2 linked regions of the Phytoactinopolyspora mesophila genome follow. The protein of the gene in region 1 interacts with the protein of each later gene in a pairwise test. Links are inferred from orthologs where the notes say so. Each region holds a gene or a part of one and is shown on either strand. Other genes may lie near its edges. The genes, in order: F7O44_RS10675 and rlmB.

The links.
Region 2: the proteins of F7O44_RS10675 (region 1) and rlmB interact in binary tests that used the Escherichia coli proteins (3 or more experiments, as listed by UniProt). The link is inferred for Phytoactinopolyspora mesophila from one-to-one orthologs.

Annotation. Positions count from the first base shown.
Region 1 is NZ_WLZY01000003.1:178,346-192,956, reverse strand. What follows is about bases 934-3,763. They hold F7O44_RS10675 (NAD(P)H-hydrate dehydratase), read left to right. Parts: upstream 934-1,537; coding sequence 1,538-2,989; downstream 2,990-3,763. Other genes in these bases: alr (alanine racemase), read left to right, coding at 3,171-3,763; F7O44_RS10685 (hypothetical protein), read right to left, coding at 934-976. Also shown: glmS (glutamine--fructose-6-phosphate transaminase (isomerizing)), read left to right, coding at 1-336; more of F7O44_RS10685, read right to left, coding at 521-933; more of alr, read left to right, coding at 3,764-4,346; F7O44_RS10665 (alpha/beta fold hydrolase), read left to right, coding at 4,343-5,509; tRNA (adenosine(37)-N6)-threonylcarbamoyltransferase complex ATPase subunit type 1 TsaE, read left to right, coding at 5,506-5,991; F7O44_RS10655 (pentapeptide repeat-containing protein), read left to right, coding at 6,054-6,767; tRNA (adenosine(37)-N6)-threonylcarbamoyltransferase complex dimerization subunit type 1 TsaB, read left to right, coding at 6,960-7,652; F7O44_RS10645 (GNAT family N-acetyltransferase), read left to right, coding at 7,649-8,182; tRNA (adenosine(37)-N6)-threonylcarbamoyltransferase complex transferase subunit TsaD, read left to right, coding at 8,317-9,363; F7O44_RS10635 (glycoside hydrolase family 3 protein), read left to right, coding at 9,360-11,042; F7O44_RS10630 (GTP-binding protein), read right to left, coding at 11,133-11,780; F7O44_RS10625 (DUF742 domain-containing protein), read right to left, coding at 11,761-12,132; F7O44_RS10620 (roadblock/LC7 domain-containing protein), read right to left, coding at 12,142-12,570; F7O44_RS10615 (sensor histidine kinase), read right to left, coding at 12,567-14,611. UniProt on the Escherichia coli protein: Bifunctional enzyme that catalyzes the epimerization of the S- and R-forms of NAD(P)HX and the dehydration of the S-form of NAD(P)HX at the expense of ADP, which is converted to AMP.
Region 2 is NZ_WLZY01000004.1:311,912-326,692, forward strand. The notes cover bases 629-3,628. They hold rlmB (23S rRNA (guanosine(2251)-2'-O)-methyltransferase RlmB), read left to right. Parts: upstream 629-1,645; coding sequence 1,646-2,611; downstream 2,612-3,628. Other genes in these bases: cysS (cysteine--tRNA ligase), read left to right, coding at 629-1,646; F7O44_RS13825 (acyl-CoA dehydrogenase family protein), read left to right, coding at 2,785-3,628. Also shown: F7O44_RS13810 (phosphatase PAP2 family protein), read right to left, coding at 1-154; more of cysS, read left to right, coding at 225-628; more of F7O44_RS13825, read left to right, coding at 3,629-3,945; F7O44_RS13830 (DUF6221 family protein), read right to left, coding at 3,942-4,433; F7O44_RS31135 (hypothetical protein), read left to right, coding at 4,642-4,767; F7O44_RS13835 (DUF4032 domain-containing protein), read right to left, coding at 4,890-6,155; F7O44_RS13840 (ABC transporter ATP-binding protein), read right to left, coding at 6,718-7,842; F7O44_RS13845 (CBS domain-containing protein), read left to right, coding at 8,061-8,498; F7O44_RS13850 (MFS transporter), read left to right, coding at 8,563-9,873; F7O44_RS13855 (MTAP family purine nucleoside phosphorylase), read right to left, coding at 10,058-10,858; F7O44_RS13860 (glycosyltransferase), read right to left, coding at 10,926-11,591; F7O44_RS13865 (TIGR04282 family arsenosugar biosynthesis glycosyltransferase), read right to left, coding at 11,591-12,253; F7O44_RS13870 (hypothetical protein), read left to right, coding at 12,356-13,792; F7O44_RS13875 (NAD-dependent epimerase/dehydratase family protein), read left to right, coding at 13,824-14,781. UniProt on the Escherichia coli protein: Specifically methylates the ribose of guanosine 2251 in 23S rRNA.

The sequences.
Region 1 (14,611 bases):
CTCAAACACGGCCCGATCGCCCTGATCGAGGATGGTGTGCCGGTGGTGGTCGTGGTCCCGTCGCCGCGCGGCCGCTCGGTGCTGCACGACAAGATCGTCAGCAACATTCAGGAGATCCGCGCCCGCGGCGCGCGCACCATCGTCATCGCCGAAGAGGGTGACGAGGCGGTGGTCCCGTATGCCGATCACATCGTCCGGGTGCCGGAATGCCCGACGCTGCTGCAGCCCGTCGTCGCGACGGTTCCGCTGCAGGTCTTCGCGTGCGAAATGGCCAGCGCCCGCGGGTTCGACGTCGACCAGCCGCGCAACCTCGCCAAGAGTGTGACCGTCGAGTAGACGGTGGAGTAACAGCCCCCGCCCGCCCCCGCGCCCCGCGCACCGCTCCGCGCCCGCCCCGCCCCGCGCACCGCGCCGCGCTTCCCCTTCTTTCTCGGAAGTTGATCATGGGCACGTGGCGCCTACTGGAGCTCCAATAGGCGCCACGTGCCCATGATCAACACGGGTCTGGCTGGGTGGGTTCTCAGCCCGGCAGTGTGACCGCGACGACGGCGACGACGAACGCGGCGCCAACCAACCCGACCATGAGCAGCGCGTGCCGGTGCAAGGCGGCGCGGTGGCCGCCGCGTTCCTCCGGCAGCGCGAACACCCGCCGCGGCCACAGCCGCCACGAAACCCGGGCGAAGACGAAGGCAGCCACCGCCAGGAGCATGCCCTCCACAGCGAAGAGCACCTCGGACGCGGTGTTCGTCTCGACAGCTGCCAATGCCCCACCGGTGGCGAAGAGTGCGACGACGATCCCGACGACGGGCCGCCGGTTGCCCGAGCCGAGCACCGTGAGGAACTCTTCCAGGGTGTCGTCGTCGGCCGCGAAGAACCGGGCCGCGCGTGGTTGCACGATCAGCAGGCTGTAGAGCATCGATCCCAGCCACACCGCCAGCAGGCCGATGTGGGCGACGGCCAGTGCGGAGGTCACCACGGCCGTCGAGTGTAGTCGGCTGCCGCGGAAGCCGAGGCCGGGCGTGCTCTACCCCAACACCGGGCAAGGGCGGCGGCTGTTTCAAGCTCAACCGCTTAGGCTGGTGCCCGTGATCGTTGGTGTGGGCATCGATGTCGTGGACATCGGCCGGTTCGCGGAGACGCTGGAGCGCACCCCAGCGCTGGCCGAACGCGTCTTCACCCCGGACGAGCGTAAACGGTCCATTCCTTCGCAAGCGGCTCGATTCGCGGCCAAAGAGGCGCTGGCCAAGGCGCTCGGCGCACCGGTCGGCCTGCAGTGGCATGACGCCGAAGTAGTCCGCGACGACGCCGGACGGCCCTGGTTCAGCGTACGGGGCACGGTCGAACGCCGATGCGCCGTTCTCGGCGTCGTCAAGGTGCACTTGTCGCTGTCTCACGATGCCGGCGTCGCGTCCGCCATGGTGGTCCTGGAGGGGGACGGGACGGGAATCGACCCGATGGGCCATCGGCCCGGAGCCGCCACCGGCCTCCGGGAAACGCGCCCGCCCGACGACGAGCGCAGCGTCGAAGGGACCACCAGATGATCGGCGCGCACCCCGTCGATGAGATCCGTGCGGCCGAAGCGGCACTGATGGCGACGCTTCCGGAGAGCGCTCTGATGCAACGGGCGGCCGCCGGGCTGGCCGCCGTTTGCGCGAGGGTATTGGGCGGCCCGTACGGTTCCCGGGTGGTTCTGCTGGTCGGCGGCGGTGACAATGGCGGCGACGCGTTGTGGGCGGGTGCCCGGCTGGCGCACCGCGGCGCGAGTGTGGACGCGGTGCTGCTTCGCCACGATCGGGTGCATCCGGCCGGCCTGGCCGCCTTCCGACGAGCTGGCGGACGGGTCGTGTCGTCCGCCGACGTACCGTTGACGCCGGAAACACAACGGGCGATCGCGCGAGCCGACCTCGTCCTCGACGGCATGCTGGGGATCGGCGGACGGGGTGGGTTACGTGACGACGCGGCACGGCTCGCCGACGCCGCTGCTGCCGAGGCCGGCCTCGTCGTCGCCGTCGACCTGCCCAGTGGTGTCGAGCCGGACACCGCGGAGCTGACCGGCCCCCACGTGCGGGCTGATGTCACGGTGACGTTCGGCACGCACAAGCTCGCGATTTTGGCCGACCCTGCGGCACAGGTAGCTGGGCACGTCGAGTTCGTCGACATCGGGCTGGCGCCGTACCTGCCCGAGCCCGTGGCCGGGATGCTCGAGCCGGTCGACGTTGCCGAGATGCTTCCCGCGCCCGAGCGGAACTCGGACAAATACCGCCGTGGAGTGCTGGGCCTGCTCGCCGGCTCGGCGCAGTTCAGAGGAGCGGCTGTACTGGCCGCCGGCGGTGCTGCCGAGGGTGGTGCCGGCATGGTCAGATTCGTCGGCCCGGATGAGGTCGCGACACAGGTATTGAACCGTTGGCCCGAAGTAGTGACCAGTGCTGACGTGGCGGACACGGGCCGGGTGCAAGCGTGGGCCGTCGGCTCCGGGCTGGGCGACGGCCGCGCCGCGGAGGTCGCCGCGGTGCTGGACACCGGGCTGCCGGTTCTGGTCGATGCGGACGGGTTGCGTCACCTGCCGGAGACCCTCGACGGGCGGGCACTTCTCACCCCGCATGCGGGGGAGCTGGCCAGGATGATGGACGCCGATCGTGGTGATGTCGAGGCCCACAGGCTGCGCTACGTTCAGGCCGCCGCACGGCGCTGGAACGCAACAGTTCTGCTCAAAGGGTCCACCACGCTGGTGGCGGCCCCCGACGGCCGGATCCGCGTCAACCCGACCGGCACCCCTGCGCTGGCCACGGCCGGATCCGGTGACGTGTTGTCGGGGCTGGCCGGTGCGCTGCTGGCCACGGGTATGGAGCCCTTCGACGCCGGTAGTGCGGCTGCTTACATTCACGGCCTGGCCGGGCAAGCCGCGGCCGAAGGTTCGGGTCTGCCCAGCGCCAGTGCGGTACTCGACGCGCTTCCCGCGGTCCTCGCCGCGCTCCACTCGGCGCGATAGCGCACGCCCCTTCCCGGTGATCGACAGTACGTTGCGGCTGTTTTACGGTGATCGTCAGTGGGATGTGGTCGCTGTTTAACAGCCGCAACGTACTGTCGATCACCGGGAAGGGCGGGGAAGAACGCGCGCGCACGCATCACCAGCCGACGCACGCCACGCGGCGTCTGCGAGAATCTGCGCTGTGGGCGATCACGTTCGCGGCGCCGTGCCGCACGCACAGGTTCTCGTCGACCTCTCGGCGATCCGGGACAACGCCGCAGAGCTGCGCGTGCGTGCCGGCTCGGCAGAGCTGATGGCCGTTGTCAAGGCGGACGGTTATGGGCATGGTCTGGTACCGGCTGCCCGGGCCGCGCAAGTTGGCGGAGCAACGTGGCTGGGCACAGCCGTGCTGGCGGAGGCTTTGGCGCTGCGCGCCGCGGGTATAGAAGGCAGGCTGATGGCCTGGCTCTGTGCGCCGGGAGAGCGGTGGACCGATGCGCTGGCTGCTGACGTCGATGTCTCCGCCGCGGCCCCCTGGGTTGTTGCCGAGATCGCCGACGCCGCCCGGGAGACCGGCCGGATCGCCAGGCTGCATCTGAAGATCGACACCGGTCTGGGCCGCTCTGGCTCGACCGAAGCCGACTGGCCGGGGCTGGTCGACGTCGCGTTGAAAGCACAAGCGGAAGGCCTGGTCAACGTCGTGGGGCTGTGGTCGCACTTCGCGATCGCCGACGCGCCCGAGCACCCCGCCAATGTGGCGCAGGTCGAGACGTTCCGGTCGGCCGTCGCGCTGGCCGAAGCCCGCGGGGTGCGCCCGGAGGTCCGCCACCTGGCCAACTCCGCGGCGACCTTGATGTCTCCGCACACGCATTTCGACCTGGTCCGGACCGGACTCGCCGTCTACGGACTGTCGCCGCTTGCGGACGTGGTCTCGCCGGGTGATGTCGGCCTGCGGCCCGCAATGTCGGTGCGAGCGAGGCTGGCCCTGGTCAAGCGGGTAACCGCGGGCCAGGGTGTGTCCTACGGCCATTTCCATGTGACTGATCGCGAGACCAACCTGGCGCTCGTGCCACTCGGATATGCCGACGGCGTGCCCCGGCACGGATCCAGCGGCGACGGCGGACCGGGCGGACCAGTCCTCATCGGTGGCAAGATCCGGCGGGTCGCCGGGCGGGTGTGTATGGATCAGTTCGTCGTCGATGCCGGGGACGATCATCTGCAGGCAGGGGACGAGGTCGTGCTCTTCGGCGACGGCACCTCGGGTGAGCCGACGGCGCAAGACTGGGCGCAGGCCTGCCGCACTATCTCGTACGAGATAGTCACCCGCTTCGCGCCGCGGCTGCCACGGACGTACATCGATCGCGAGGCGGCACTTTGAGCAAGCTCGTCACCGCCGGCAAGACCGCCGGAGCGGTCGGAGCGCTGCTTGGCGTCGCGACGGCAGGCGCGGCGGTGGGTTTCGCCGCGGAGCGTTACGTGATGGGCCGGTCGCTGCGCAAGGATGATCCCTATGCCGACGAGCCGTTCGGGTCGCTCCGCGGCAAATCACAGATCGTCGTCGCCGACGACGGCGCCCCGCTGTACGTCGAGGTGGACGAACCGGACGGGCCGGCCGACGTCACCGTTGTTTTCAGTCACGGATACGCGCTGACCCAGGATTCGTGGCATTTCCAGCGCCGGGATCTGCGCGGCCGTACCCGCCTGGTCTTCTGGGATCAGCGCAGGCACGGCCGTTCGGGAGGTGCGGCCGACGACGACGGCGACGAGGTGGTGGTCGATCGCGACACGATCCGTGCGGAACCTCGGCAGAAGATCGTCCGGGAACGGCTCGCTGCCGACTTGAGCGCGGTTCTGGACGCCACCACACCACGGGGGCCCGTGGTCTTGGTCGGGCACTCGATGGGCGGGATGACCATTCTGGCGCTGGCACTGGAGCGTCCGGAGCTCTTCGAGGATCGTGTCCGCGGCGTGGCGCTCATCGCCACCAGCGCCGAAGGTCTCAACGCATCGACTTTCGGCCTGCCCACGCCGTTCGGGCGGCTGGCTACTCGCTCGGCGCCGGGTCTCGTGGCCGCCTTGGCACGCCGGCCGGAGCTGATCGAGCGAGGCCGGCGCGCGGGTAGCGACCTCGGCTACGTCATCACCCGCCGCTACTCGTTCTCCCGGGGCGCATCGCCGGCTCTCGTGGAGTTCACCGCCCAGATGAATGCCTCGACGCCGGTGGACGTCCTCGCCGAGTTCCTGCCGGTGGTTTGGGGGATCGACGCGCACGCCGCGCTCCCGGTCCTCGCGGGTATACCCGGTCTGGTGATCGCCGCGGAGAACGACCATTTGACGCCGCTGCGGCACAGCCGTGACATCGCGGAAGGGCTCCCGTTGGCTGAGTACGTCGAAGTCGCTGACTCGGGGCACATGGTTTTGCTGGAACGCGCCGGGCTGGTCACCGACTACCTGGATACCCTGATCGAACAAGTTCGCCGCGGGCCGCGTCCTTCCCGGCGGTCCCGGGCCAGCGTGCTTGCGCTCTGGAGACGGAAATGATCGAACTCGACGTGGTGTCCGCCGACGAAATGGCCAGCTTGGGCACCCGGCTGGCGAAGTCTCTGCGGGCCGGCGATCTCGTTCTGCTTGGGGGAGCGCTGGGTGCCGGCAAGACCACCCTCACCCAAGGGCTGGGCGACGGGCTCGGAGTACGCGGGCCGATCACATCGCCGACGTTCGTCATCGCCCGGGTGCATCCGTCACTGGTGGACGGCCCACCTCTAGTGCATGTCGACGCCTACCGCCTCAGCGGTTGGGACGAACTCGAGGACATCGACCTCGAAGCGACCCTCGATGAAGCCGTGACCGTCGTCGAATGGGGCGAAGGGCTCGCGGAGGGCCTGGCCGGTGAACGCCTGGAGATACACATCGATCGCTCCGCGCATGCCGGCCACGGCGCCGGCGAGCCGCGCCGCGTTCGTATTGCGGGAATCGGCATCCGCTGGGACGACGCCCAACTGCGAGCGGCGTTGTCAGTGTGACGTGGTAGAAACGGCGACATCCGACATGGCGCCCAAGCGGTTGAACGGTGGTCGAGGCCCGAATGACATCTGTCGAGGAACAGCTCAGCAGCGGCGCCGAGATCGTCGACACCGACTTGAGCGAGCGTGACCTGCGGGCCGAGCTAGCTGGCGAACTCGACCACCCACGGGTGTTCCGCCGCTGCGACTTCACTGAGTCCGACCTGTCGAAAGCATGGCTGGTCGGGGCCACCTTCGAGGGCTGCCGGTTCGACAACGCGACCTTGGTCGGCGCGTACCTCGACGGCTCCACGTGGAAGGGCGGATCAGCGCCGAAAGCCCAGCTCAAACGGGCCGATGTGACAGACGCCACGTTCGAGGGCGTCGACCTCGCCAACACCAACTGGGCCGGTGCCATGGTGGCTGGGACGAAGTTCACCGGCTGCCGGATGATCGGTATCCGTTTTGACGACACCCGGGGTCTCGGGTGCCAGTTCTCCAGGTGCAACCTGATGCTCGCGACGCTGTCCGGGATCAGCCTCCGTGGGCAGACGCTGGAAGGCCTGCGGCTGGATGACGCCGTCCTCGCGGGGGCTGATCTGCGAGACACGATGTGGATCGACTCCCGGCTGCGCGGCGCCGAACTCCGCGCAGCCGAGCTCGACGGTGCCGACCTGCGCGGAGCTGACCTCGGCGAGTTTCCGCTGCAGGACGCACACAGGCTCGCCGGTGCCGTCATCTCCGGTAACCAGGCCGCGGTCATCCTCGGGCATCTGGGCATCGTCGTGCTTTCTTAGAGGCCTCGCTGTCAGGCGACTCCCATACTGCGCGGCCTCTAAGTCCCGCCGCGGCGGGCATTCCGGGAATCGTGCCCCTGGGCTGCCGGACTGCGTAAACGTCGGACGGCGAGCTCGGCACCAGCCCATCCAGGGCCCAACAGAGCGACATTGGCCACCCGATTCCAGGCGCACCACGTAAAGTTAACAATCGTGCTGCTCTTAGCCCTGGACACAGCGACGCCCGCGGTGACGGTCGCTCTACACAACGGGGACCGTGTCGTCGCCGAGTCGACCACCATCGACGCCCGCCGGCATACCGAATTGCTCGTCCCCGCCATCTTCGCCGCCCTTGCCACTGCGAAGGCGGACCGCCGGGAGATCTCCGAGATCGCGGTAGGCGTCGGCCCAGGGCCATTCACGGGTCTGCGGGTTGGGCTGGCCGCCGCGCTCACACTGGGCGCGGCGCTGGACGTTCCGGTACGCGGAGTTTGCAGCCTGGACGTCGTTGCCCACGGCGTGGTGGCCGGAGGTTTTCATGACGACGGCCCATTCATGGTGGCCACCGACGCGCGCCGCCGCGAGGTCTACTGGGCCGGATACGACGCCTCGGGCCGGCGAATCAGCGGCCCGGACGTCGGACCGGCCGCCGATGCCGGTGAGATTTCCCCGGGCCTACCCGCGGCCGGCGCGGGTGCCAGGCTGTATCCGGAAGCTTTCGCCGCTGCGCTGATGCCCGAGTACCCTTCCGCAGCCGACCTCGCCTTGGCCGTGGCCGGCAAATCGATCGACATCCTCGAGCCACGCCCGCTGTATCTCCGCCGGCCAGATGTCACCCCGGCGTCGAAGCGTAAGAGCGTGCTGAGCCGAACCGCCTCATCGCTTGCGGGGCGGCAACAGCCGTGACCGTCCGGATCCGGCCGATGCGGCTGGCGGACATCGAGGCGTTGCTCCCGCTCGAGCAGGAGCTGTTCGCGGGTGACCCGCCCTGGTCGGCTCAGATCTTCCGATCTGAGCTGGCCGGGATGCCGGCGACACGATGGTATGTGGTCGCGGAGTATGAGCTGGGCCCAGCGGGCGGCCGGATCGTGCGGTCAGACGAACCAGGTCCGTTGCCACGGACCGGGCCGGACACGCGCATCGCCGGATACGCCGGGCTGCGGCTGCCGTCCATGTGGAAAGAGCCGGCCGACATCCACACCATCGCCGTGGCTACCGACGAGCAGCGGCGGGGCATCGGTAGCAAGCTCTTGGCAGTGATGGCCGAAGAGGCTCGTGCACACGGCGCGACGTCGCTCACCATCGAGGTGCGGGTGGACAACGAACCCGCGCTGGCCTTCTATACCCGGCATGGGTTCGAGCAGATCGGGGTGCGCCCTGGCTATTTCGGGGGAAACCGGGACGGCTTGGTGATGAGTCTTTCGCTATCCCGGTGATCGTGAGCGTCTCGCTGCCGTCATGACGACCTGAATCGCTCCTGAAATGGGGACGGCGGCGCTGAAATCAGCTCACGATCACCGGAGCGATGGCGCTGAGCAGGGCTCAACGCTGCCGTGGATAATCGACTCTTGTGGCCGTACAACCCCTGATCCTGGGCATCGAGACATCCTGCGACGAGACCGGCGTCGGCCTGGTCCGGGGCACTACGCTGCTCGCCAACGCGGTGGCGAGCAGCATCGAGGAGCACGCCCGGTTCGGGGGTGTGGTGCCTGAGGTTGCGAGCCGGGCACACCTGGAGGCGATGACTCCCACGCTGCAGCGTGCGCTCGACGAAGCCGGAGTCACCCTCGCCGACGTCGACGCCATTGCCGTGACCGCGGGCCCCGGGCTGGCCGGTGCCCTCATGGTGGGCGTGTCTGCCGCCAAGGCGCTGGCCATCGCACTTGGAAAGCCCCTGTACGGCGTCAACCATCTCGTGGGTCATGTCGCGGCGGAGCAGCTCGAAAACGGCCCGCTGACAGAACCGGTAGTGGCGTTGCTGGTATCCGGTGGCCACACCGAGATCCTCGAGGTCACGGACATCGCTACGGCGGCGACTCTGCTGGGGCAGACCCTCGACGACGCCGCCGGAGAAGCCTTCGACAAGGTTGCCCGCCTCATCGGCCTGCCATATCCGGGCGGGCCGCACATCCAGAAGTCGGCTGCCGGCGGCGACCCGTCGTCCATCCGCTTTCCGCGGGGCCTGACCAGCCAGCGCGATATGAACCGGCACCGCTATGATTTCTCCTTCTCCGGGCTGAAGACGGCAGTGGCCCGGTGGGTCGAGACAGCTGAGCGTGACGGTGTGACGGTGCCGGTGGCCGATGTCGCCGCGGCATTCCAGGAGGCTGTGGCCGACGTGCTCACCCACAAGGCGGTACTAGCGTGCAAGGAGCGCGATGTGCGGACGATGGTGCTCGCCGGCGGGGTAGCGGCGAACGCGCGTATTCGCGATCTCACTCGCGAGCGCTGCGCCGCGGCCGGCATCGAGCTGAGACAACCTCGGCTGTCGTTGTGCACGGACAACGGCGCCATGATCGCGGCGCTGGGCGCAGCGGTCGTCGAACGGGGTCTACCGCCGAGTTCGCTCGACTTCGGCACCGATTCTTCGCTGCCGGTCACCGAGGTGCTGGTATGAGCCGTCAGCTCCCACCGAACGATCTGGTCGCCGTGCGTGGCAGACTGCCTCGGATGAGCCGGTTGCTGACGATTACCGCCGCCGTAGCTCTGATGGTCGCCGCGTGTGCGTCCGATGATTCAACGCCGAAGGAGAGCCCGCCTGTGTCCACCTCCACGCCTACGGCCCACGAGACCACCGCTGCTTCGCCTTCGCCAGAGGCTCCGGAGCCGCTGGCGTGGGGCCCCACCACTAGTGAATACGAAGAAGCGGAATCGATCGTCGCGGAGATGTCCGTCGAACAGCAGGCCGGCCAGGTGATCGTCGCGAACTACAGCGGCTTGGAACCTCCCACCGAGCTGATCGCCGAGTTGGGTCTGGGTGGCGTCATCGTCATGGGAGACAACGTCGAGTCCCCGGACCAGCTGCGCCGGACGGCCGAGGCAGTGCAAAGCGCTGACGACCGCGGATATCCGCTGATCGTCAGTGTTGATCAGGAAGGTGGACGGGTTGCCAGAGTTCGCGAACCCGCCACCGAATTCCCGTCCTACATGACCTTCGGTGCCGCTCGGTCGGCCGACCTCGCCACGGAGGTCGCCCGGGCCAGCGGCCAGGAGCTGCGCGCCATGGGTTTCACTATGGTCTTCGCGCCTGACGCCGACGTCACCACGGGCGCGGACGACCCCACCATCGGCAGCCGCTCGGCAGCGTCGAATCCAGAGCTGGTCTCCGATCTGGTGGCAGCGTCGCTGGAAGGTTACTCCCGGGCCGGCATCGTCCCGGTCGTCAAACACTTCCCGGGACACGGATCGGTACCTGCTGACAGCCACGAAGAGCTCCCGGTGCAGACCGCGTCGCTCGAGGAACTTCAGGACCGGGATTTCATCCCGTTCAGGGAGGCTGTCGAGGCGGGGATTCCGGTGGTCATGGTCGGGCATATCGAGGTCGAAGCGGTCGATCCCGGTACCCCGTCGTCGTTGTCCAGCGACGTGGTCGGCCTTCTGCGAGACGAACTCGGCTTCGACGGACTCATCGTCACCGACGCGATGGACATGGGGGCGATCACCGAGGCCTACGGGCCGGCCGAGGCGGCCGTGCGGGCCTTGGAGGCCGGTATCGACGTCGTCCTGATGCCCGCGGATGTCCGTGCAGCCCATGCCGCGATCGTCGAGGCGGTGTCGGACGGGCGGCTGGACACCGACAGGCTGGCAGCGGCCGCCACCCGCGGCGTCGCGCTCATGTTGCACCAGCAGAAGGCCGACGAAGCTCCCGGACCGGACGCTGTCGGCTCGCACGGCGAGCTGTCCTACGACGCTTCGCTAGCCGGTATGACCATCGCGGCGGGCCAATGCGAGGGCCCCTACGTGAGCGATTCCATCGAGGTGGTGGGCGGCACCGAATTGGACCGGGCCAGGCTGACGGCAGCGGCCGAGGAGGCCGGGCTCAGCGTCGGTTCGGGCGATGTCGTCCGGTTGCTGGGCGGCACCGATCCGGGGAGCGGGGACGTCGTGGTAGCGCTGGACACGCCGTACGCGCTGGGGGCAAGCGAGGCCCCGACGAAGATCGCGTTGTATGGGAGGACGCCCCAGGCATTTGCCGCCCTGGTGGACGTGCTGCGTGGTAACGAGACGGCACACGGGCGGCTTCCGGTGGACGTCGAAGGTGCCGAGCAGCTCGGCTGCCCGGAATCACCCTCCTGACCTGAGCACTCCCACGACCCGGCTACGTCAGACGCCTGACCACTCCCACATCTCGATCACCGGGCTGAGCCGGGCTGGCCCGGCGCCTGGTCAGTGCTTGACCGGGCGTCGGGGCAGTCCGTTCGACGAGGTGGCAGGCTCAGGTTCAGCCTTCGCGTTTCGGAGCTCGCTCACGTGCTCGACGAGCTTGATGAGGACGTTCTTGCCGGACTCGCGGTCGCGGGCGTCGCACATGACCACCGGAGTCCTGTCGTCGAGGTCCAGGGCTTTGCTCACCTTCTCGGGGTTGTAATGACGGGAACCCTCGAAATGGTTGACACCCACGACAAACGGCAACCCCCGGTGCTCGAAGTAGTCGACCGCCGGGAAGCAGTCCTCGAGGCGGCGGGTATCGGCGAGGACCACGGCTCCGAGAGCGCCCATGGCGAGTTCGTCCCACATGAACCAGAAGCGGTCCTGTCCTGGCGTCCCGAACAGGTAGAGGCACAATCCGTCGCGGATGGTGATCCTGCCGAAGTCCATCGCGACCGTGGTGGTGGTCTTGCGTTCGACGCCGTTGGTGTTGTCGACGACCTGTCCTGCTCCAGTGAGTGCTTCCTCGGTATGCAGGGCGCGGATCTCGCTGACGGAGCCGACCAGCGTGGTTTTACCCACGCCGAATCCCCCGGCGACGAGGATCTTGAGGGCCACGAGGGGCTGGACGCCGTCGGGAACGGATTTAGAGTGCACGGAGGCCATCGATGACTTCCTTGAGAATATTGCTGTCAGGGATTCGGTGCGGAGCTGGTGGCGTGATCTGGACATGGCCGGAGTTCAAGAGATCTCCGAGCAAAACCCGCACCACACCGAGCGGCAAGTTCGATTCGGATGCGACATCGGTGATGGTCTGTGGATACCGCCTGCAGATGCGCATGATGAGCTGCTGTTCCGGTGAGAGCGAGGGGTCGTATGGTGCCGACGACGCCACGTGCACAGTTGCCATCAGATCGAACGACTCAGTGGTGCTCCTGGCCCGGCCCGCAGTTACTGCGAACAGCCGGACGATCGGCCCCGCGTCGTCGTCGTACCAGTGTGGGCTTGTGTCACTCATCGGCGCGCATCACTTCGGTGCGGCTGCGGGATCCAGTTGATCTGGCCGGGTCGGTACGTAGAGGTGCTCATGGACTTGTTTCACCAGCCTCGCCATCTCGTAGGCGATGAGACCGATGTCAGCGTCGGCCTCACTGAACACTGACAGGCAGGAGCGGTCGCCGGCGGCGACGACAAAAAGGAAGCCACCCTCCAGCTCCACCATGGTCTGGACAACGCCTCCGGCCTCGAAATGCATCCCAGTGCCTTTGGCGAGGCTGTGGAATCCCGAGGCTATGGCGGCGAAGCGTTCGCGGTCTTCCCGGCTTAGTTGATTCGAGGCGCCGACCGGCAGGCCGTCGCCCGAAAGCACGACTGCATGCCGGATCTGGGCTACGCGACCAACTAGATCATCGAGCAGCCAGTTGAGCTCGCCCGACATGTGGGTGGGCTCGGTCATCGGTTCTCTCCCTCTTGCGGCGACTCGTCTTGTTTCTCGGATTGCCCTCGGAGCCACCCGTTACGCAGCGCAGACAAGGTGGCGCGTGCCTGATCGGGTGTCCGGGTCGGGTTTTCGCTCGGCGACGGCGTGCTGGGTGGCGGGGGCGGGGGATCGCTCCGGAGCTCTGGACGGAGACTGGCGCGACGGACCCTGCGTGGGAGGTCATCGACCTCGGCGTCCTGGGGTGCCGCGTCCTCGCGAGACGTCTGTCCGGTAAGAGCCTTGGCGGTTTCGCGAACGGCCTGCAACCCGGGTTCGGTCGCCGGGCCCGACCGCGGATCGGGGACGGCGGACAGCGATCCGACAGCAGTCAACTGGGCCCTTTCCAGGTCGGGTGCCGGCTCTGGAGGCGGTATCTGCTCCGTCATGGTCCGATCGAGCAGGGCGTCCGGGATCAAAACGATGGCAGTGACGCCTCCGTAGGCCGAGCGCTGCAGCGTCACCTCAACATTATGACGGCGCGACAGCCGGTTGACCACGAATAGGCCGAGCTGGTCGGCTTCGAGGAGGTCCACCTGGTCGGTATCCCGGATCCGGCGGTTGGCATCGGCCATCGCCTGCTGGCTCATGCCGAGACCACGGTCTTCGACCTCGAGCGCTAGGCCGGTGCCGACTACTTCGCCGCGGACGACAGCCTTGGTGTGGGGCGGCGAGAAGACCACCGCGTTCTCCACCAGTTCGGCGATCAGATGGGTCAAGTCCGCGACCGCGGTGCCCGAGATCCGGACGTCCGGGATGTTCGCGACCTCGACACGGGTGAAGTCCTCGACCTCGGCCACGGCGCCACGCACGACGTCCATCATGGGGACCGGGTTCCGCCAGCGACGGGCCGGCGGCACCCCGGAGAGAATGATCAGACTCTCGGCTTGGCGACGCATGCGGGTGGTCAGGTGGTCGAGGCGGAACAGGTCTTCCAGCTGGTCCGGGTCCTCGATTCGGCGCTCCATGCTGTCGAGCAGCGCGAGCTGCCGGTGCAGCAGGACCTGGCTCCGACGCGCGAGGTACACGTAGACGCCGGAGATGCCCTTGAGCACATCGGAGCGCTCGATCGCGGCTTGCACCGCGGAACGGTGAACGGCGTTGAGAGCCTCCGCCACCTGGCTGACTTCGTCGTCGCCCAGGGCAACCTGTGGAGCTTCTGTGTCGATGTCGACGTTCTCGCCGGAGTTCAGCTTGCGCAAGGTCGCCGGGAGTTTGCGGCGGGCCAGGTCCATGGCGGAGTTGTGCAGGCCGGCAAGTTCGACGACGAGGCCACGGCCGATCAGCACCGATATCAACAACGAGAGGATGACACCGATCAGACCGAGCACGACGGCCACACCTGTGGTGCCGAGGACGTCGAAGCTGAAGAGACTGGCCTCTTCAGCCGCGATGGTGGTCACACGTGCTTCACCCGCGGCAAGTTCCTGCTGGACCGAGCCGGCAGCCTCGCTCCATGCGTCGGCCGGGACCGCGCCGACAATCGTGTAGCCGGCTCGCCCGCTGGTCAGATCGGCCTCGAGATCACGGAGGAACTGATAGGACCGGCTGGTCAGGACGTCCCGGTACGCGGCTTCGGCCGAGGGTCGCGGGTCGTCGATGTCGGTCCAGAGCATGGACTGACCGGCCTGGGCAGCCTCGACCAAGGTCAGATACTGCGACTGTGTCATCACCTCGGCCGCGTACGCGGCGCTCATGACGGCATCCTCGCGAGAGATCATCTCCCGCGCCATAGAGAGCTCTAGTACGACGCGCGGGTCGAACTCCACACCCGGCGCATCCATCTGGGTGAGCACACCCGTGACGCCGAACGCTTCGCTGACAGTCGCCGTGTAGGCGTCGAACATGGCCAGCCAGCTGGTGCTCTGTTCGGCAACGCGGTCCCGGATGCCGGAGAGGGAGTCGGCCGCGGCGACGAGCCCTTCGATTCGTCCAGGAAGCCGGGGGTCGAGCCCGGCGGCGTCGGTGCTGCTGTTGGCGATGCCATCCCGTAGCGCGGCCACAGCGGCGTCGGTGGCTT
Region 2 (14,781 bases), on another replicon or contig:
TAGTGGCGCCGAGGATCAGCGGCAGTACCCACCACCGGGTGTTCTCCTGGTCGCCGGGCACCCGAAGGTGCATGTCAGCGCCATTCTCCGGCTTGCCGGCGGCAGGCAAGCCGGGGTCGCGATGATCCGGTTCGGACCGATCGACGTCGGACACAGGTGCTGCTCCACGGGTGTTCGGGGTCTGGGACAGTGCCGATAGCGGCCAGACTAGCTACCCTTGTCCGGTGAGTTTCCGCCTGTACGACACCGCCACGCGTCAGATCCGTGATTTCCTTCCCGTCAATCCGGGCAAAGTGGGCATCTATCACTGCGGTCTGACGGTACAGGGGCCTCCGCACGTGGGCCACATCCGGAAAGAGGTAGTTTTCGATGTCTTGCGGCGTTGGTTGGAGTATCGCGGTCTCGAAGTGACGATCGTGGCAAACGTCACCGACATCGACGACAAGATCTTGAACAAGTCGGCGGCCGAAGGTTATCCGTGGTGGGCGTGGGCCTATCAGAACGAGCGAGCGCTCGACGCCGCCTATGAGATCCTGGGCTGCACACCGGCCACCTACCAGCCCCGGGCAACCGGACATATTCCGGAGATGGTCGAGCTGATGCAGGAGCTGCTGAAGCGCGGACACGCATATGAGGGCACCGACGGCTCCGGCGACGTCTACTTCGACGTGCGGTCGTGGCCCGACTACGGTGAGCTGTCCGGCCAGAAGATCGAAGAGATGGAGCACGCCGCCGACGCCGACCCGCGGTGCAAGCGCGATCCACGCGACTTCGCCCTCTGGAAGGGCTACAAACCGCATGAGCCGGTCACGGCATCCTGGCCGACGACGTTCGGTCGAGGCCGCCCGGGGTGGCACCTTGAATGCTCCGCGATGGCGGCGAAGTACCTCGGCGAAGAGTTCGACATCCACGGCGGCGGTCTCGACCTGCGCTTCCCGCATCACGAGAACGAGCTGGCCCAGTCACGCGCGGCAGGCCAGCGCTTCGCCCGGTATTGGATGCACAACGCCCTGGTGACTCAAGCCGGCGAGAAGATGAGTAAGTCGCTCGGCAATTCGCTGCTGGTGTCGGAGGTGATCCGGCGGATCCGTCCGGTCGAGCTGCGCTATTACCTGCTGGCGGCGCACTATCGGAGCAACATCGAGGTCTCGGACGAATCGATGGCGGCCGACGCCGCCGCGTTCCGTCGGCTCGAAGGGTACGTGATCCGTGCCGCGGAGTTCGTGCCGGGTGTCGCGCCCGCTGACAAGGTCCCGCGTGAGTTCGCCACGGCGATGGACGACGATCTGTCGGTGCCGCAGGCGCTGGCGGTGCTCTTCGACTCCGTCCGGGCCGGCAACAGCTACCTTGCCGCCGACCAGCGCAGCGAGGTCGCGCGGAATCTCGCCGACGTCCGGGCCATGCTGGGTGTACTGGGGCTCGATCCGCTCGCCGAGCCGTGGGTCGGCCTGGATTCGGTGGGTAGCTCCGGCGACCGGCTGCGCCGCGTCGTGGAGGGTCTGGTCGACACCTTGCTGGAGCAGCGGCAGGAGGCGCGCAAGCGCAAAGACTTCGCCGCGGCCGACGCACTTCGGGACCGGCTCGGCGAGCTGGGTATTGTCGTAGAGGACGGACCGTCCGGAACACGGTGGGAGCTGGCTGACTGATGCCTGGAAATTCGCGACGACGCGGAGCGATGCGCAAGCCCGGCACCAAGAAGGGCATGCAGGTGGGCTCCGGTGGTCAGCGCCGTCGTGGTTTGCAGGGTAAGGGGCCTACGCCACGGGCCGAAGAGAGAACCAGCCATCCGGCGGCGCGACAGTCGGCGAAGAAGCAGAAGTCCGGCGCCACGCAGACGCCCCGCAGGTCGTCCACCGAGCGTGGTCGCCCGGGCACGACTGAAACCGTAGCGGGGCGCAACTCCGTCGTGGAGGCGCTGCGTGCCGACGTGCCGGTCAAAGCGCTGTACGTGGCTGAGCGGATCGATAACGACGACCGCGTGCGGGAGGTCCTGCGCATCGCGTCGGATCGCCGGCTTCCGTTGCTGGAAGCGCCGCGATCGGAGCTGGATCGCGTCACCGGCGGCGCCGTGCATCAAGGCCTGGCGCTCACGCTTCCGCCGTATCAGTACGCCGAGCCGGCAGACTTGCTCGAGACGGCTCATGAGGCTGGCGAGTCGCCGCTGGTTGTCGCGCTCGACGGCGTCACCGATCCGCGCAACCTGGGTGCCGTCGTCCGATCTTCGGCCGCGTTCGGCGCGCACGGCGTCGTGGTGCCGGAACGTCGCAGCGCTGGTATGACAGCGGGTGCATGGAAGACATCCGCCGGCGCGGCCGCGCGGCTTCCGGTCGCCCGAGCCGTCAACTTGGCCCGGCAGCTGCGCGCCTACCAGGACGCGGGCCTGTTCGTCGTCGGTCTCGACAGCACGGGTGAGATGGAGATCGCCGACGTCGCGGCGTTGACCGAACCCCTGTGCCTGGTGATCGGCTCGGAGGGAGCGGGCATGTCGAGGGTGGTCAGTCAGGCCTGTGACCTCGTGGTGAGAATCCCGATCACACGCGAGGTCGAGTCGCTGAACGCGGGTGTGGCGGCCGGCGTGGCCCTGTACGAGATCGCCCGTGCGCGTAGCTGAATCCGTCTCCTCAGTTCACTGAGCATGCCAGCGCATCGAATGCGCTATGCTTGCGGCTGCCCTCGCGGGGCTTGTGATGCGGGTCACCACCTGCCATCGCGGCCCGCTGAGGCAACGACCACCGTCGGCGGGGCGATCTCCGGCCGGCGCGCGAGCCGTGGAGGTACAAGGACGTGCCAGTCGAACGTATGCTGCCCACTCCCGAGTCCAAGGATCTGCTATCGCTGGTCAGGGACATCGCCGACTCGGAGTTGGCGCCCAGGGCCGACGCCGCCGAGGCGGCCGCCGAGTACCCGCGGGGGCTGGTGCGCCTCTTGGGTCGATCCGGTTTGCTCGGGTTGCCCTACAGCGCCGATTACGGCGGTGCCGAGCAGCCTTATCAGGTCTATCTCCAAATGCTCGAGGAGATCGCGGCGCGCTGGGCGACGGTAGCGCTCACCGTCAGCGTCCACACGCTCTCATGCTGGCCACTTGCCGCATACGGCACTCTCGAGCAGCGCAAGCGCTGGCTGCCGGATATGGTCGGCGGCGAGTTGCTCGGCGCGTACTGCCTCTCGGAGCCGCATGCGGGTTCGGACGCAGCCGCGCTGTCCACTCGCGCCGTCAGCCGCGGTGAGGACTACATCCTGAGCGGCACCAAGGCGTGGATCACCCATGGTGGGCATGCCGACTTTTACACGGTGTTCGCCCGTACGTCCGACGATGGTCCACGCGGTATCTCTTGCTTCGTGGTGCCTGCGGATTCCGAAGGGCTGTCTTTCGGTGCTCCAGAGAAGAAGATGGGCCTCACGGGCTCGCCAACCACTCTGGTGCACTTCGACGGTGTCCGTGTTCCCGGCGAGCGCCGAATCGGTGAAGAAGGCGCCGGCTTCGGGCTCGCGCTGGAGGCACTCGACTCCGGCAGGCTAGGCGTGGCGGCTATCGCCACCGGCCTGGCCCAGGCCGCGCTGGACGCTGCCGTGGCCTACGCGAGGCAGCGCGAGCAATTCGGCCGGCCGATCATCGGTCATCAAGGGCTGGGCTTCATGCTGGCCGACATGGCCGTCGCGGTGGAGTCGGCCCGCGCCACCTATCTCGTGGCTGCTCACCGGCGAGACGCCGGATTGCCGTACCGGCATCAGGCCAGCGCCGCGAAGCTGGTCGCCACCGACGCCGCGATGAAGGTCACCACCGACGCGATCCAGGTCTTCGGCGGGGCCGGCTACACCCGGGACTTCCCGGTGGAGCGCTACTTCCGGGAGGCGAAGATCATGCAGATATTCGAGGGCACCAATCAGATTCAGCGCATGGTGATCGCCCGCAGTCTCGAACGAGGGGACACGACCGAGCGCTAACGGTCACACTCAGACGCCCAGTCTGGGTCGTAGTCCTGGTGGTCGTCCCATGCGGTGGCCAGGATGCACAGCACGATGGTGGCCGCGCTGCCCATGCAGGGCGGTTCCTCTTCCATCTCACGCCAAGTGGCACATTGTTCGATCAGAGCGCGCTTGGCGGCAATGTCGGCGAGCACCCGTGCGGGCGAGTGCAGGGCTACGTGCCAGCCGGCGCCTTCGAGCTCGCCTACCACCGGTGCGGCGATCACCATTTCGTCCGGTGTGACCGACACCGGCGGAGGTGGCGGCTCGAGGACGACATCTCCGCCGGTTTCGACGCCCCAACGGGCGCCGCCGACCGCGTAAGCCGCGTTGCGCGCCGCGGTCTCCATCTCCTCGAGCCGGGCGCGTAGAAAAGTGATCAGGTCGACGCTCATCGTGGCTTCCGTAGCTCTTCCGGCACGGTCGACTCGTCCGGTGCGGCGGTGCACGAACCGCAGCTCGCGCATTGGGTGACATCCATGGTGAAGCCGGAGGGGAAGCGGACAGTCCGGGTTTCGAGGATGCAGTCACCGTGCCGCGGTTTCATACACCGATACTCATCCATCATTTGGTGACTCCTTCCGTTAGAGGAGCACAGTACACCTACATGCGAAGAGATATGAAGACCTATATAGAGATGGACTTCTCTATATGGGAATGGCCAAGGCTATATATGTGAAAGACCGTGACGTCGAGCTGTGGCGACGCGCCGAACTGTACGCCGAATCCCGGCGGTTGACGATGTCCGCGCTGGTTCTCACCGCTCTAGAGCGCTTCCTGGAGAGCGCCGAGCGTGAATGAATCGCGACGTCCAGGCGTCATCCATCCGCCCGGGCATGACCAACCGAGCTTCGCCCCGGCCGGCGCGTCACCCGCAGTGACGGCCGAGTACCACTAGCGACGCGAACTTCCGGTCCGCGTCACTAGAACTGGTCCCACGGGACGCGAAACGGCTGTGTCTCCTCCGGATCTTCCGAGGTGCCGCCGAGGATGGCCAGCTCGTCGGGCTTGTGACGGAGCACGTTCTCGACGTAGTCCTCAGCTGCTTCAGCGATGCCGACGTCGTGGCCGGCCTGCTCCGACAGGTACCACCGATGCTCCAGGACCTCATGGAAAATCTCCGGTGCCTCGAGCTTGCCGCGGAACTCGCGGGGGATTGCCCGCACTACCGGCTCGAAGCAGTCCATGACCCATGCGTTCGCGACGATCTCCTCGTCCTCACCTTGTTGCTCGGTCTCGGCGGCATAGGCGTCCAGGTCATTGAGCAGCCGTCGGGCTTGGTTCTCCTGAGCATCGATGCCGGTGAGCCGCAGCAGCCGGCGCGAGTGGTGTCCGGCGTCGACCACCTTCGGCTGGACGCGTACCGTCCGGCCCCCGATGTCGGTCACGATGTCGAGCTCGGCGACGTCGAATCCCAGCTCATTGAGTCGTTCGACCCGGCGGGCGATCCTCCAGCGTTCATTGACGTCGAACGCTTCCCACTCGGTGAGCTCTGACCACAGCGCATGGTAGCGCTTGACCACGTGGTCGCTGGTGGCGATCGGATCGACCGAGTCGTCGAGATAGCCCGCCGCGGCGAGGTCCATCATCTCGCCGGCGATGTTCACCCTGGCGATGTCGATGTCGTGGTGGCGTTGCCCGTCGCTGAGTTCGTTGTGGAGTTCCCCGGTCTCCGCGTCGACGAGATACGCGGCGAACGCACCGGCATCGCGCCGGAAGAGAGTGTTCGACAAAGAGCAGTCGCCCCAATAGAAGCCGAGCAGGTGCAGGCGGCCGATCAGCACGACAAGAGCATCGATGAGCCGTTCGACGGTGTCCCTGCGCATCATGCGAGCGAACAGGGCACGGTACGGCAGAGAAAACTGCAGATGCCGGGTCACGAGGATCGAGTCGAGTGGGGATCCGTCCGGCGCCTGCCGCCCGCTGACCACGCCGACGGCCTGAACGGACGGAACCTCGAGACGCTCCAGGTCCCGCAGCAGCCGGTACTCGCGGTCCGCGTACGCCTGTACCACTTCTTTCAGGGCGTAGATCCGCCCACCCAGCCGGGTGAAGCGGACAACATGGCGCGAAATGCCGCGAGGCAGCGCGACCAGGTACCACTCCGGCCATTCCTCGAGGGGCATGTCCCACGGCAGGTCCAGCAGCGCCTGTTGTTCCTGCGGTGTGGCCAGAATGCGCAGTTCCATAGAGCACATTGTGTACTAGTGCCCACTCAGCTCCGGCAATTGGAATCCCTCCCCGCCCAGCAGACTCGGTCGGAGGAGGCTTCGCCATTGGCCTTCCTCGCTGATGCCCACCACGCCAGGGAGGGGTTCCAATTGCCGGAGCAGAGTGGGCTGCGACCTTGGGCGTACCCGCAACTGCTGTGGTGGTGGGAGCATGGGGCCGCCATGGAGAGGTCCCAATCACCGGAGCCGATAGGTGGTATCAGCTCGGAGGCAACTGCTGGGGCGGTGGGAGCAAGGGGGCGGTCGGAGGAGGCTTCGCCATTGGCCTTCCTCGCTGATGCCCACCACGCCAGGGAGGGGTTCCAATTGCAGGAGCAGAGTGGGCTGCGACCTTGGGCGTACCCGCAACTGCTGTGGTGGTGGGAGCATGGGGCCGCCATGGAGAGATTCCAATCCCCGAAGCCGAGCCGTCGCCCCCGATGCGCTTAGAGGAACTGCGACAGGAGAAGCATGCGAAAGGGCGGGCCTGCTGGCAATCCAGCAGGCCCGCCCGTTCAACGGATAGCGTTCAGGTGATCTTTCAGTGGCTGAGGCGCTCGCCGGTCTTGACGGAGAAGAAGTGCGACTCGCCCTCGCGGACCTTGAACACGACCTTCTCACCCTTGGCCGGGGTCATCCGAGGCTCAACCCGCGCAATGACGGTGTCGCTACGCATCCGGTCCGTCTGCTCGGCAGCCTTCGGCCCCGTGGGGTGCGCGTAGACGAACGCGTCGGAGCCGAGCTCCTCGACGACGTCGACCGTGACCGGGATGCCGCCGGTGTCCTCGCTGGACACCGGCACCAGGGACTCCGGACGGAATCCGATCGTGACGGTGTCCGAGCCTTCGGCCTTAACGGTGCTCAGCACCTCCGGGGGAACCGAGACGTCGGCTTCGCCGAGCTTGGCCCGACCACCTTCGACGAGGTCGAACGTGGCGATGTTCATGGCCGGCGAGCCGATGAAGCCGGCCACGAAGACGTTGGCCGGAGTGTCGTACAGGTTCAGCGGGGTATCGACCTGCTGGAGCAGCCCATCCTTGAGCACGCACACGCGGTCGCCCATGGTCATGGCTTCGATCTGGTCGTGAGTCACGTAGACGGTGGTGATGCCGAGCCGACGCTGCAGCGACGCGATCTGGGTACGAGTGGAAACGCGAAGCTTGGCATCGAGGTTGGACAGCGGCTCATCCATCAGGAACACCTGGGGCTCCCGGACGATGGCACGGCCCATGGCGACCCGCTGCCGCTGACCACCGGAGAGCGCCTTCGGCTTGCGGTCCAGGTACTCGACGAGGTCGAGTAGCTTGGCGGCTTCCATGACCCGGCGCTGGATCTCGGTCTTCGGGGTGCCGGCGATCTTGAGGGCGAAGCCCATGTTGGCGGCGACCGTCATGTGCGGGTACAGCGCGTAGTTCTGGAAGACCATCGCGATGTCGCGGTCTTTGGGTGGCATGTGGGTGACGTCGCGGTCACCGATCCGGATAGCTCCGGCGTCGACCTCTTCGAGGCCGGCCAGCATCCGGAGGCTGGTGGACTTGCCGCATCCCGACGGGCCGACGAGGACGAGGAACTCGCCGTCCTGGATCTCGAGATCGAGACTGTCGACGGCGGGGACGTCCTGGCCCGGGTAGACCCGGGTCGCTTTGTCGTACGTGACTGTGGCCATGGTGCTGTGTTCCCTTCACCGGCAGGTACGTGCCGGACGATCCGTAGTGAAGTGGATAGGTATGAAGTTTTCCACCGCATGGGTGTCTTGTGACGATACACGGACGGTTGGATCGGCGCCATCGTGGGTTGTTTGCCAAGAAGGGCTTTCGCTACCGCCCGATACGCCGTACGGTGCAAAAGCACGAGGTGTGCTCCGAGACGCTCAGGAGGCTCCCCATGCACGTATCCGATTTGATTCGCGCCAAGGGCAGTGATGTCGTCACCGTGTCGCCGGACGACGACATCCGCAGGCTGCTCGCGGTTCTGGCAGAGCACCATATCGGCGCCACGGTCGTGGCGGCCGGCGACGGCTCCATCGCGGGCATCGTTTCGGAAAGAGACGTGGTGCGGGCGATGGCCCGGCAGGGCGCGTCGATCCTGTCCGACCCGGTCTCGTCGATCATGACGTCCGATGTGCAGACGTGTCAGCCGGAGACCGGCCTGGAAGAGTTGTCCAGGGTGATGACCGACGGCCGCTTCCGGCACGTTCCAGTCGTCGTCGAGGGAAGGCTGGTCGGCATCGTCAGCATCGGCGACGTCGTCAAGAGCCGGATCACCGAGCTCGAGGTCGAAAGAGACTCGTTGTCCTCGTACATCCGGACAGCATCGACGTGATCAACATGAGCGAAACTGCGCCTTGGTCCTGACGGCTGAACTCCGCGGTGGACAATAGCTATTGATGTCCACTTCGTTTCGTGCCCAGGTCGTCTGGGGTGTCGGTCTGATCGCCTACATAGTGGCGGTGTTGCACCGAACGTCCTTCGGCGTGTCCGGACTCGAAGCGTCGGCTCGATTCGAGACGTCGGCCAGCGTGCTGGCCTCGTTCGTCGTCCTTCAGCTGGTCGTGTACGCCGGGTTGCAGGTCCCGGTGGGCGTCCTGCTCGACCAGATCGGACCACGACGGCTGCTCATCATCGGTGCTTTGATCATGGCATCGGGGCAGGCCGTGCTGGCGTTCGCCGAGACCGTTCCGGCGGCGGCCGGCGGCCGCATCCTAGTGGGCTGTGGCGACGCCATGACGTTCGTCAGCGTTCTCCGATTGGTGGCTACCTGGTTCCCACCGGGCAGGGTGCCGGTGCTGACCCAGGTCACCGGCCTGACTGGACAGCTGGGGCAAGTTCTTTCCGCGGTGCCGTTCGTGGCCGTGCTGAACAACTACGGCTGGACGCAGGCCTACGGTTCGGCCGCCGCGCTCAGTGTGGTGGTCGCCGTCGTGGCCATCGCGACGTTGAGGGACTCCCCGGAAGTCCGCGCATATCCGATTCAGGTGAATACCTGGAGCGGAGTGGGCAGCGACCTGATGACCGCCTGGCGCCATCCCGGTACCCGGCTCGGGCTCTGGACCCACACCACCACCGGGTTCGCGGGCATGGTTTTCGTGATGATGTGGGGGTACCCGTTCCTGGTGGCCGGGCAAGGGCTGTCTCGAGCCATGGCCGGCACGCTGCTGACGGTGATGGTGCTGGCCGGAGCCGTCGCCGGACCGTTGGTTGGTGTCCTGGTGCAGCGGCATCCTCTGCGCCGCTCCTGGCTGGTGCTTGGTGTGGTCCTGGCCAACGCCTCGGCCTGGACCGCGGTTCTGTTGTGGCCCGGCACGGCACCCTTCTGGCTGCTGGTCCTGCTGGTGCTGTCGCTCGCGCTGAGTGGACCAGGGTCGATGATTGGCTTCGACTTCGCGCGGACATTCAACCCACCCAACCGGCTCGGGACCGCCACCGGAATCGTCAACGTGGGTGGGTTCACCGCGGCCTTGCTATCGATTCTCGCGATCGGTGTGGTGCTCGACCTGCGCAGCGGCGGCACCGCGACCTACGAGCTCGACGATTTCCGGATCGCCTTCAGCGTCCAGTACGTGGTCTGGGTCGGTGGCCTACTCGGCATTCTCCGGACCCGCCGCCGGGTGCGCCGCAGGATGGCAGAGCACGGCGTCGTGGTGCCCCCTATCCGCGAGGTCATCGCCCGGCGTCGTCGCCATCGCCGCGGCCCGTAGGCGGCTCCGGCAAGTGGGTCTCTCCTCGCCCAGCAGACTCGGTCGGAGGGGCTTCGCTATCAACCTCCCTCGCCAGCTGATGGTCACGCTTGCCGGCTCCCTCGTGCCTCGTCCGCCGCCTCGCCGTTCGACATGCCCACCACACCATGGAGAGACCCATTTGCCGGAGCACCTGACTGCGTGATCATGGGAGGTTCGGGATAGCCGCGGCCAGGAGGGCACGCACACGATGCAGGTTCTCCTCGAACACCTGGAAGACCGTTTCCTGGGTGACCGGTTGTACGCCGGGATCGTCGTCGAGACCGGCGTCGTAGTCGGTGACGAGTGCGATCCCGGCGAAGGGAATCCCGGCTTCACCCGCGAGGGCCGCTTCCGGATACTGCGTCATGTTGATCACGTGCCAGCCGGCGGCGCGATAAGCAGCGGACTCGGCACGGGTGGAGAACCGCGGACCATTGGTGACAACGACGGTGCCGCCGTCGTGCACCGTGACGCCGGAGGCTCGTGCGGCGTCCAGGAGCACCTCGCGCAAGCGTGGATCGTACGGGTCCGCGAAGGGAAGATGCTGAGGACCTTCGTCGAAGTGGTCGTAGAAGGTGTCGGCCCGACCCCGCGTGCGATCAACAAGCTGGTCCACGACGACGAATTCGCCGGGACCGATCTCTGAGCGCAGCGAACCCGCGGCGAACGGCGCCACCAACGCGCGGACGCCGAGTTGGCGCATCGCATCGACATTGGCGCGGTAGTTGACTCGATGTGGCGGGAATTGATGCCGCACACCGTGCCGGGGCAGGAAAGCCACCTTGATTGGGGAACCGTTCGCCGGGCGGAACGTAGCGATGGTCACCGGGGCCGATGGCTGACCCCAGGCGGTGTCCAGGCTGACCGTTTCCAGATCCGCCGCCTGTTCCGACACGAAGGTATAGAAACCGGATCCACCGAATACGCCGACGTCTGCGCTTTTCAGGTGAGGTTTGTTGTTCATGTGGTTCCCCCGGGTGCGGTCGTGGGGTGCGGCCGGTGAGGCCGTGGGGTGAGCATGTCAGACGTACTCATCGCGTCCGTGCCGCCTCGCGTGCCCGGATCAGATGCGCTCGCATGTCCATCACGGCGCGCATTGTGCCCCGTACGGTGCCGGTGACCTTACTCCGGCCAACCCTGCGGCGGTATGGCACAGGCACTTCGGACACTCGCCAGCCGGCTTGACCGGCTCGTAACACCATTTCCAGCGGCCAGCCGGAGCGGCGGTCGGTGATCCCGAGTTCCAGGAGCGGCTCTCGCGCAGCGGCTCGCATCGGGCCGATGTCGCTGATCTGGGCTCCGCAGTACCGGTTGACCTGCCTGGCAAGATACCGGTTGGCGAGCCGGCTGTGCATCGAGAGTGCGCCGTCGCCGGCTTGCCGGGCGCCCAGCACGAGATCGGCGGTGCCGGTGGACACCGGCTGCGTGACCGTGGGGAGGTCGGCCGGATCGAGCGATGCGTCGCAGTCCATGAAACACACGACGGGCGTGGTGGCGGCCTCCAGCCCGGCGTAGCATGCGGCCCCGAACCCGAGCCGCGGCTCGGCCACCACCGTGGCGCCGTGGTCGGCAGCGATATCCGCCGAGCCGTCGTCGGAGCCGTTGTCCACGACGATCGGCCGGTAGCCGGGTGGCATCCGCTCGAGCACCCACCCGATCGCCGCTCGCTCGTTCAGTACCGGCAAGATGACGTCGATCACGGGGCTGCCTCCGGTGCCGGGGCGGTCGAGGTGGGGGCCTGGCAGGCATCCAGCACACGCGCGGTGTTGGAGCCCGGGATGAGTTCGGCGATGGCCTGCGCGTCAGCCGCATCGTCGAGATCGCGCAACGGCGGCAGCTCGGCGACGGTGAGCCCGAGCGAGCGCAGCCGGGAACACTGCCGGCTACCGGTGTCAGATCGGCTCATCGGTACTCCGTGGAAGGCAAGTGGATGCGGCGTGCCGAAGGCGATCGCCCACCAGCCGCCGTCTTCAGCCATACCGAGTGCGGCGTCAGCGGGGCCGTCCACGACGGTGGCGAGCGAGGCATCCAGGAGGGCGGCGGTGATCTGCGGCGTATCCATACCGATTTGCAAGCCCGGGCCACCGGCATATTCCCAAGCGGCGGCCAAGCGCTCGTTGAGCGAGCCATCCACCTGCGTGACGACCTCAAAACCGGGCGGCAGCCAGGGGCCGGGCGGGCCGTCCAGCGCGACAATGCGCCGTTCCGCGTGACACGCCGCCACCGCCGTCAGCGTGTCGGTCAGCGCGGCCTCGGCTATCGCGGCGGCCTGGTCCGGTGTGTAGGGAGGTGAAAGCCTGGTTTTCGCCTGACCGGCTACCGGCGATTTCGCCAGCAGGAGGATATGCGGCCGCTGCATGCCTTAGACGCTAGAGGCAGCCCGCGGCCCGAATCATTACGAACCGCGAAAGTCTTTGCTCGCACCGCGACGTGTGTGGTCCCGATCGGTCATCGTGAGTGGATGAACGAGAGCGCCCGTCGGATCGAGGCGCCGGATAGTGAGCGGACACACCAGCCGGACGGCTCCGGGTTCGGCGTCTGTTTCCGGCCCACGCGGCTGACGCTCCTTGTCCTGGTCGCCTGGGTGGTGCTCCTGGTGGGCGTCCGGCTGCTCGGGTTGCACGTCGTCGCCACCAGGGATGCGGATCTCAAACTCCGGGCGATCCCGTTGTACGGGGACTGGCAGTGGGGTATCAGCTGGTGGCTGCTGGCGCCCATCGTCGCCGGCTCGGTGTTCATTGCGGTCCTGCCGCCGTTGGTACAACGGTGGTCCTGGCGGGGAGTCCTGGCGGCCACGGCCGCTGCGGGTGTGGTGTTCAGCCTGGCGCTGGCGCTGGCCGAGACGCATCCGACGGTATGGTCCGACATCCACCACACCTATGCCGGGCATATCGGCTTCATCGACGACGCCGGTGGCGTCGAGCCGTTTCTCCGCGAGTACGCCGAAAGCCAGCTGATTCCGGCCTATCCGGTGCACCTGCGCTCGCACCCGCCAGGTTTGCTGCTGTTCTTCTGGTGGGCCGCCGAGGCCGGCGTGTCCGGCGTGGTGTTCCAGAACGTGGTCGCCATGGCCGGCGCCGCGGCGATGATCGTGGCGGCCCTGGCCATCCTGCGTGATGTCGCGAGCGAGCGGACGGCCCGCGCCGCCGCGCCGTTCCTGGTGGTGGTGCCCGCGGCGGTCTGGCAGACCAACGCGGACATCATCTTCGCCGGCGCCGGGCTCGCCGCAGTCGCGTGCCTGATCCTGGCCACCGGCAGATCGGGTCGCGAGACGGTGGCGTTCACGGTGGCGGGTGGGCTGCTGGCCGGAATCGCGTTGATGTTGTCTTTTGGTATTGCCCTGCTGGCCATTCCGGTCGTGGTCATCGCGGTATGGCGAAAGCGTTGGTGGGTGCTGGTGGGTGGCGGCGCCCTGGCGGCTGTTGTGGTGGCGCTGCCGCTGGTGTGGGGCTACTGGTGGGTGGAGGGTCTGGGGGCGACCCGAGTGCGGTACTTCGACGGTGTCGCGTCCGCGCGCGGATACTGGTATTTCCTCATCGCGAATCCGGCGGTGTATGCGCTGGCACTCGGGCCGGCGATCGTGGTCGCCCTGTCCCGCTTGCGCGACCGGCGGGTATGGCTGGTTGTCGGCGCGGGTTTGGCCGTGGTGGCGATGGCGAATCTGTCTGGGCTCTCGTCCGGCGAAACCGAACGGATCTGGCAGCCGTTCATGCCGCTCGTACTGCTGGCCGGGTGTGCCCTCGACCGGACCTCCGGTGCGTCCTGCGGATCGAGCGCTGGAGGCCCCGCCCTGCAGGACGCAGCGGACAGGCGGGCGCTGGGTGAGGTGCGCGGCTGGTTGACGCTGCAACTCGTGGTCACGGTGGCGCTCGTCGCAGCCTTACGAGTGCCATGGTGATTCTCCACTCACGGGAAATGCTGGAGGTGTGATGCGGGTCTTGGTGACCGGAGGGGCCGGGTTCATCGGCAGCCAGGTGGTCGAGCAACTGGTGGAGCGGGGTGCCGACGTCGTCGTGCTCGACTCTTTGGCGGCTCATGACGACGCGCCGGATTACCTTCCGCCGGTTGTCGATCTGCGGATCGGCGACCTCATGGACGAGGACACGGTTCGCGACGCCGTGCATGGCGTGGACGCGGTGTGCCACCAGGCGGCCCGGGTGGGCCTGGGCGTCGACTTCGACGATGTGACCAGCTATGTGTCCGACAACGATCTCGGCACGGCGTCCCTGCTCAGAGCCCTGTGGCGGCGCTCGTTCACCGGACGGCTCGTCGTCGCGTCGTCGATGGTCGTGTACGGCGAGGGCAGATATCGTTGTGCCGTCGACGGCGAGACGGCAGCCGCCCCGCGGCAAGCCGAAGACCTGCGCGCTGGCCGGTTCGACCCACCGTGCCCGCGCTGCGGAGCACCTCTCGAGTGGGTCCTGGTAGGCGAGAACGCTCCTCTCGACCCGCGCAACGTCTACGCGGCGACCAAGGTGCACACCGAGCAGTTGGCCTTCCTGTACGGGCGCGAGGCAGTCGCTTCGGTCTGTGCGCTGCGCTACCACAACGTTTACGGGCCACGGATGCCGAAAGACACCCCCTACGCGGGGGTGGCCAGCATCTTCCGCAGCGCGTACGAAGCCGGCCGGGCACCGAGGGTTTTCGAGGACGGCGGGCAGATGCGCGACTTCGTCCACGTCCGCGACGTCGCCCGGGCCAACGTGCTGGCGCTCGACTCCTCCTGGTCGGGCGCCTGCAACATCGCCAGCGGCCAGCCGCACAGCGTGCTCGACATGGCCACCGCACTCGCCGCCGGCTTCGGTGCAGCCGCGCCCGCACCGCAAGTGACCGGCGAGTTCCGGCTGGGCGACGTCCGCCATGTGGTTGCCTCTGCCGCGCTGGCCG